Nitrobacter winogradskyi Nb-255: one gene and its partner. The protein of the gene in region 1 interacts with the protein of each later gene in a pairwise test. Links are inferred from orthologs where the notes say so. Each region holds a gene or a part of one and is shown in the gene's direction. Other genes may lie near its edges. The genes, in order: NWI_RS08670 and NWI_RS11590.

Region 1 (3,148 bases):
TTCAACTCGCTGAATCTCACCAGCGGCGCCGCGGTGAGCCGATATCAAGGCTTCATCAAGTTCAGCGGCGAGGGGTCCCATGCGGACGTGAACGGCGTTAACCTGCTCAATGGCCGCCAGCATGGCGATACGACGCTGGTGCTGGATCATGCCGTGCCGCATTGCAGCAGCAACGAGGTGTTCCGCGCCGTTCTGGACGATCAGGCGCACTCGGTATTCCAGGGCAAGATCATCGTGCGGCCCGATGCGCAAAAGACCGACGGCAGGATGATGACGCGGGCTTTGCTGCTGTCCGATAGCGCGGAAGCCGACAACAAGCCCGAGCTTGAGATTTTCGCCGATGACGTCTCGTGTGGCCATGGCGCGACGATCGGCGCACTCGACGAAAGCCTGCTGTTCTATCTGCGCGCCCGCGGCCTTTCTGAAAAGGAAGCTCAGGCGCTTCTGATCCAGGCGTTTGTCGGCGAGGCGATCGAATCCGTTGCTGATGATGGCTTGCGCGATGTTGTCATCGGGGCCGCCGAGCGGTGGCTCGCGGCGCGAGGGTGAAGGCGCATTCCGGGACTCACCGGCGTGACCGGGCTAAATCGCGCAGCACGTTTCGGCGTAGATGACCCGGTCTTTCCACGTCTTGCGGGCAGGGGACTGGAAGAACCAAAGAGGTGGATGCCCGGCACAGGGCCGGGCATGACGACAAGAGAGATAAAGAGAAAATGACCCATCCGGCGGTCGCCAACGGTTCCTATGATGTCATGCGCGTGCGCGAGGATTTTCCGGCGCTGGCGATGAAGGTTTATGGCAAACCGCTGGTCTATCTCGACAACGCCGCCTCGGCGCAGAAGCCGAACGCGGTGCTCGACCGGATGGCTGAGGCTTACAAGACCGAGTACGCCAACGTTCATCGCGGGCTGCATTATCTCGCCAACGCCGCAACCGAAGCCTATGAAGGCGGCCGCGCGCGGGTCGCCCGGTTTTTGAACGCAGGACGGACCGAAGAGATCATCTTTACGCGTAACGCCAGCGAGGCGATCAACCTCGTGGCGTCGTCATGGGGCGAGCCGAACATCAAGGCGGGCGACGAGATCGTGCTCTCCATCATGGAGCATCATTCCAACATCGTTCCCTGGCATTTCCTGCGCGAGCGCCACGGCGCCGTGATCAAGTGGGCGCCCGTCGACGACGACGGCAACTTCCTGATCGAGGAATTCGAGAAGCTGCTGACGCCGAAGACGAAGCTCGTGGCCATCACGCAGATGTCCAACGCGCTCGGCACCCTCGTTCCAGTCAAGGACGTGGTGAAGCTGGCTCATGCGCGCGACATACCGGTGCTGGTGGACGGCAGCCAGGCCGCGGTGCACCTTGCGATCGACGTGCAGGACATCGACTGCGATTTCTATGTCTTCACCGGACACAAGCTCTACGGCCCGACCGGGATCGGCGCGCTGTATGCGAAGCATGACCATCTCGTCTCCATGCGTCCCTTCAACGGCGGCGGCGAGATGATTCGCGAGGTCGCGCAGGATTGGGTCACCTACGGCGATCCACCGCACAAGTTCGAGGCAGGCACGCCCGCGATTGTCGAGTCGATCGGGCTTGGCGCCGCCATCGATTACGTCAATTCGATCGGGAAGGAACGCATCGCAGCGCACGAACACGATCTTCTGACCTATGCCCAGGAGCGGCTGCGCGAGATCAACTCGCTGCGCATCATCGGCACCGCGCGCGACAAGGGGCCGGTGATCTCGTTCGAGATGAAAGGCGCGCATCCACACGATGTCGCGACCGTGATCGACCGCGCCGGAATCGCGGTTCGCGCCGGGACGCATTGCGTGATGCCGCTTTTAGAGCGTTTCAATGTTTCGGCGACCTGCCGCGCTTCGTTCGGCATGTATAATACGCGCGAGGAAATCGATCATCTGGCGCAGGCGCTGATCAAGGCCCGGGAGTTGTTCTCATGAGCGACACTGCCGAACTGGTTGTAAACAAGACTTGTCACATGCAGACCAGCTCCGCGCTTTCCGCGGAGGAAACCGAGCGCATGGGCGCCGGCATCGTGGCCGCGCTGAAGACCGTGTTCGATCCGGAAATCCCCGCGGACATTTATGAACTCGGCCTGATCTACAAGGTTGACATCAAGGATGATCGCGCTGTCGACGTCGAGATGACGCTGACGACGCCGAACTGCCCTTCGGCGGCTGAACTTCCGATTATGGTGGAAAACGCGGTCGCGAGCGTCCCCGGCGTCGGGGTGGTCAATGTCAACATCGTCTGGGAGCCGCAGTGGGTGCCCGACCGGATGACAGATGAGGCGCGCGCCGTTCTCAATATGTGGTGACGAATTCCATCCGCTCCGATGCTATGATCGGACTTGATTTGCCGTCAGGATTGACCAGATGACAGACATGACGCCAGGCACACCAGCAACCAAGCCGAAACCCCGGCCTCGTCCGCAGGTCATGCGGCTGACTGACGCCGCCGCGACCAGAGTCAAGGAACTTGCGGCGCGAGCCGATTCAGAGATTGTCGGCCTTCGGGTGGGCATCAAGAATGGCGGCTGCGCAGGTCAGTCCTACACCGTGGAATACGCCCACGATATCAGGCCGACGGACGAAGTAGTGGAAGACAAGGGCGTTAAGATTCTGGTCGACCCCAAAGCGGTGCTGTATCTGCTCGGCACCGAAATGGACTACAAGGCCGAAAAGATGCAGGCCCAGTTCGTCTTCAACAATCCGAACCAGGTGTCAGCCTGCGGCTGCGGTGAGTCCGTGCAGCTCACGCCCGCCAAGATCGACGGCTAGAGCGTTTTCGAGCGAAGTGGATACCGGTTCGCGTGAAGAAAACGCGTTAAATCAAGATTATACAGCCTCGCTTCTGATTCCATAAGAAGCGAAAAGGTTCTAGAGCGTGGCCGGTTCGCTCGAAAACACTATCGGGTGCGACTGATTCAACCGGATCCGTCATTCATGACCGTACTTGTCACGGCATCCTGAGGACGTGGCCGGAACGAGGACGTAGATGGCCGGAAGACCATAGGCGAGCGAAAGCGACGCCGTTCATGGGCGAGGGCAGAGCCTCATGCCACGCGAGTCTCAGCGCCAGCGAAGTATTCCGGATCGGTCTCGCAAATAGCGCGGTTGCGGCCGCCACG
Region 2 (3,159 bases), 610 kb from region 1 along the record:
GGCACGCCGCCGCAAGCATCGAGGCGAAAGCGACCACGCGGCGGGACGCGGACAGCGCCGCCTCCAGTGGAATCACGACGAGCCACACGGTAGCGAAGGATCCAATCCCGCCGGTCGGAATCGCAATCATCATGACGAGACCGGCGAGCGCGATCGACGACAGCATGTGCGCGGTTTCGTAGCGGCCGGTCCGCGACAAAAAGTAGGACAGCAGAATCGGCACCACGAGCCAGGCGAACGCCGCCACCTCCAGCGCCGTCGGCGCACCGCGGATAGCCAGATATATCGGAAACGCCGCGAGCGCGGCCAGGCTCACGAGCAGCCGCGGCGCCATGAAAGTTCGATGCCGCGTCCGCGTCAACGCGTCGTATCGCGCCGACGGATGCAGCAACGCGTCGAGACGGTCCTTGATGATGCTCAATGCGGTCACGTCGCCTGCGCTTCAGCTTACGTCGCACTCGACGTGCCGGAACGCCCCCATTTTGTGGGTCCAACGTGTCAGAGCGAACTTAAGCGAACGCTAAGGCGCACCTCGCTTCGTCACGAAACGGCACACGCGGATGGCTCTTTATCGCCTCGCAACGCCTTCTTCGGCGCGGATGGTGAACGCAAGGTTTCCATCACCGCATAGGATGATGTCGACCACCAGCGACGCCGCAGGGCGCGAGCGCCGGCGCGAACACGCATCAAGCAAAAATTTACGCCGAATCGAATTCGAGCGCCGTTTACAGGATTTTGTTGGGTCCCACGGCGGCGGACAAACGGGGGATTCAGGACCATTTGATACGAAAGGGAACAGATTGCGAAATTCAACGCAACGCGACGAAGATCAAAGACGCATGGGGACGCGACATGTTTTTCCTGCTTCGCATGGCATTCTGGCTCGGGCTGGTGCTCGTGCTGCTGCCGAGGGATGAGGCGCCCGAGGCCAACAAGGCTCCCCGGATCGGAGCTTCCGAGGCTGTCTCGGCCGCCACGGCTGCCGTATCGGACATGACTCAATTCTGCACGCGGCAGCCCGCCGCCTGCGAAGTCGGCGGCCAGGCGGCGGCCGTCATCGGCCAGCGCGCGCAAGACGGCGCGAAAAAGCTCTACCGGATCATCACCGACAAGCGCCCTCCCGATCATACGGGGTCGATCGACACCGTCCCGGCCGTCGAAACGGCGGCTTCCGGCGACGCGCAGCATGATACCCTGACGCCGGAGGATCTGCAGGCGGAATGGCGTCTCGCCGCTCCGAACGCCGTTCCGAGGGAACAAATCCCGTAGATCCGGGACCCGTATCGATTTTATGCGTCCTTGGCCCTATATTGGCCCGGTGGGACACACTATACACGGGCCGTGATGACGATCGACGAGATCAGGGACAACTTTGAACTCCTGGAAGAGTGGGACGACCGCTACCGGTACGTCATCGAACTCGGGCGCACCCTTGAGCCCATGAGCGAGGCCGAGCACTCCGCGGCCAACAAGGTGCAGGGCTGCGCCAGCCAGGTCTGGCTATCGCTCCGGACCAGCCGCGGCCCTGACAGCGCCCCGGTGCTGACCTATGTCGGCGACAGTGACGCGCATATCGTGCGAGGGCTGATCGCGATCCTGCTGACGCTTTATTCGGGCAGGAAACCGCAGGACATTCTGGACACCGACGCCATCGCCGTCTTCGACGAACTCGGCTTCCGCGAGCATCTCACGCCGCAACGTTCCAACGGGCTGCGCGCCATGGTCGAGCGCATTCGCAGGGACGCGCGCGAAGCGCTGGCCGCCGCGGCCTGAGGCATTTTCCGGCGAAGTAGATGACGGGTACCCGTCGCCGCAAGAAAAGCGGCCGGACAAATTTCCAGAGCACGATCCGATTCAACATGAGCGGATCATGCTCTCGAGTCTGATCCAAACTGCGTTGAACCAGACCCCAAGCTAATTTTTTAATCGAGCATAATCTTGTCCGAAAACCGGTTTCCACTTCGCTCGAAAACGCTCTAGGTCACGAACCCATAAACGGGATTCCGTTTGGACGGGATGCGTGATTCAATCTCCAGAGGTGGGAGGATTGAATGGCACGTTTTGATCTGACGGATTTTGAATGGTCTGTGATCCAGCCGCTGTTGCCGAACAAGTCGCGCGGCGTTGCACGGGTGGATGATCGGCGGGTGCTGAACGGGATTTTCTGGCGGCTGCGCACCGGTGCGCCGTGGGCGGACATTCCAGCGCGCTACGGCCCGCACACCACTTGCGTGAACCGCTTCAACCGGTGGCGCAAGGCAGGCGTGTGGGATCGCATTCTGTCGGCTGTTTCAAAGGCTTACGATGGCGACATCCAAATGATCGATTCGTCGTCGATCCGCGTGCATCAACATGCGGCCAACGGTCAAAAAAACAGACGCGATCCCGTTGCATGGGTCGCTCGCGCGGCGGGCTGACCACCAAAATCCACGCGCTGGTGGATGCCTGCGGCCTGCCGATCGTCCTCAAGATCACCGAAGGCCAGGCCCATGACGGGCGTAGCGCGCAGGACATGATCGACACCGTCGAACGCGGCGACGTGCTGCTGGCCGACCGGGCCTACGACTCCAACGCCCTGCGTCAAACGCTGGCCGCGCGCGGCGCGAGAGCCAATGTGAAGCCGATGCCAAATCGCGTTGCGGCCTTGCAATTCAACAGACGGCTCTATCGCAAGCGCAATCTGGTCGAACGCTTCTTCAACAAAATCAAGCACTATCGCGCCGTCGCCACCAGATATGACAAACGTGACGACAACTTCCTCACCTCCATCAAGCTCGCCTCAATCCGCATCTGGTTGCGATTTAATGAGTCGATGACCTAGGTGTTCAGTCCCGGCATTTGATGGTGCATTATTTTCCGGAGAATGGAAGGATGCGCTATGGGACAGGTTCTTCACGGGAGCGCCACGACGACAGAGGCAATCCGTCGAGCAATACAAAATAGTGAAGAGAGCCTGAGAGCGCTGTCGAAACGCTACGGGATCAACCAGAAGACCGTCGCAAAATGGAAGAAGCGGACCTCGGTGGCCGACCTTCCGACGGGACCGAAAGATCCGCGCTCGACGGCGCTCTCATCCGAGGAGGAGGCGATCATCGTCGCCTTCCGCAAGCATACCCTGTTGCCGCTCGATGATTGCCTCTACGCGCTTCAGCCAACGAT

What was found.
Region 2: the proteins of NWI_RS08670 (region 1) and NWI_RS11590 interact in binary tests that used the Escherichia coli proteins (3 or more experiments, as listed by UniProt). The link is inferred for Nitrobacter winogradskyi Nb-255 from one-to-one orthologs.

The regions. Positions count from the first base shown.
Region 1 is NC_007406.1:1,805,555-1,808,702, reverse strand. The notes cover bases 12-2,835. They hold NWI_RS08670 (cysteine desulfurase), read left to right. Parts: upstream 12-713; coding sequence 714-1,958; downstream 1,959-2,835. Other genes in these bases: NWI_RS08660 (HesB/IscA family protein), read left to right, coding at 2,394-2,798; NWI_RS08665 (iron-sulfur cluster assembly protein), read left to right, coding at 1,955-2,335; sufD (Fe-S cluster assembly protein SufD), read left to right, coding at 12-549. Also shown: more of sufD, read left to right, coding at 1-11; NWI_RS08655 (GGDEF domain-containing protein), read right to left, coding at 3,074-3,148. UniProt on the Escherichia coli protein: Cysteine desulfurases mobilize the sulfur from L-cysteine to yield L-alanine, an essential step in sulfur metabolism for biosynthesis of a variety of sulfur-containing biomolecules.
Region 2 is NC_007406.1:2,416,386-2,419,544, forward strand. The notes cover bases 224-3,058. They hold NWI_RS11590 (SufE family protein), read left to right. Parts: upstream 224-1,344; coding sequence 1,345-1,773; downstream 1,774-3,058. Other genes in these bases: NWI_RS11580 (PAS domain-containing sensor histidine kinase), read right to left, coding at 224-430; NWI_RS11585 (DUF5330 domain-containing protein), read left to right, coding at 853-1,269; NWI_RS11605 (IS481 family transposase), read left to right, coding at 2,879-3,058. In the rest of the region: more of NWI_RS11580, read right to left, coding at 1-223; more of NWI_RS11605, read left to right, coding at 3,059-3,159. UniProt on the Escherichia coli protein: Participates in cysteine desulfuration mediated by SufS. Cysteine desulfuration mobilizes sulfur from L-cysteine to yield L-alanine and constitutes an essential step in sulfur metabolism for biosynthesis of a variety of sulfur-containing biomolecules.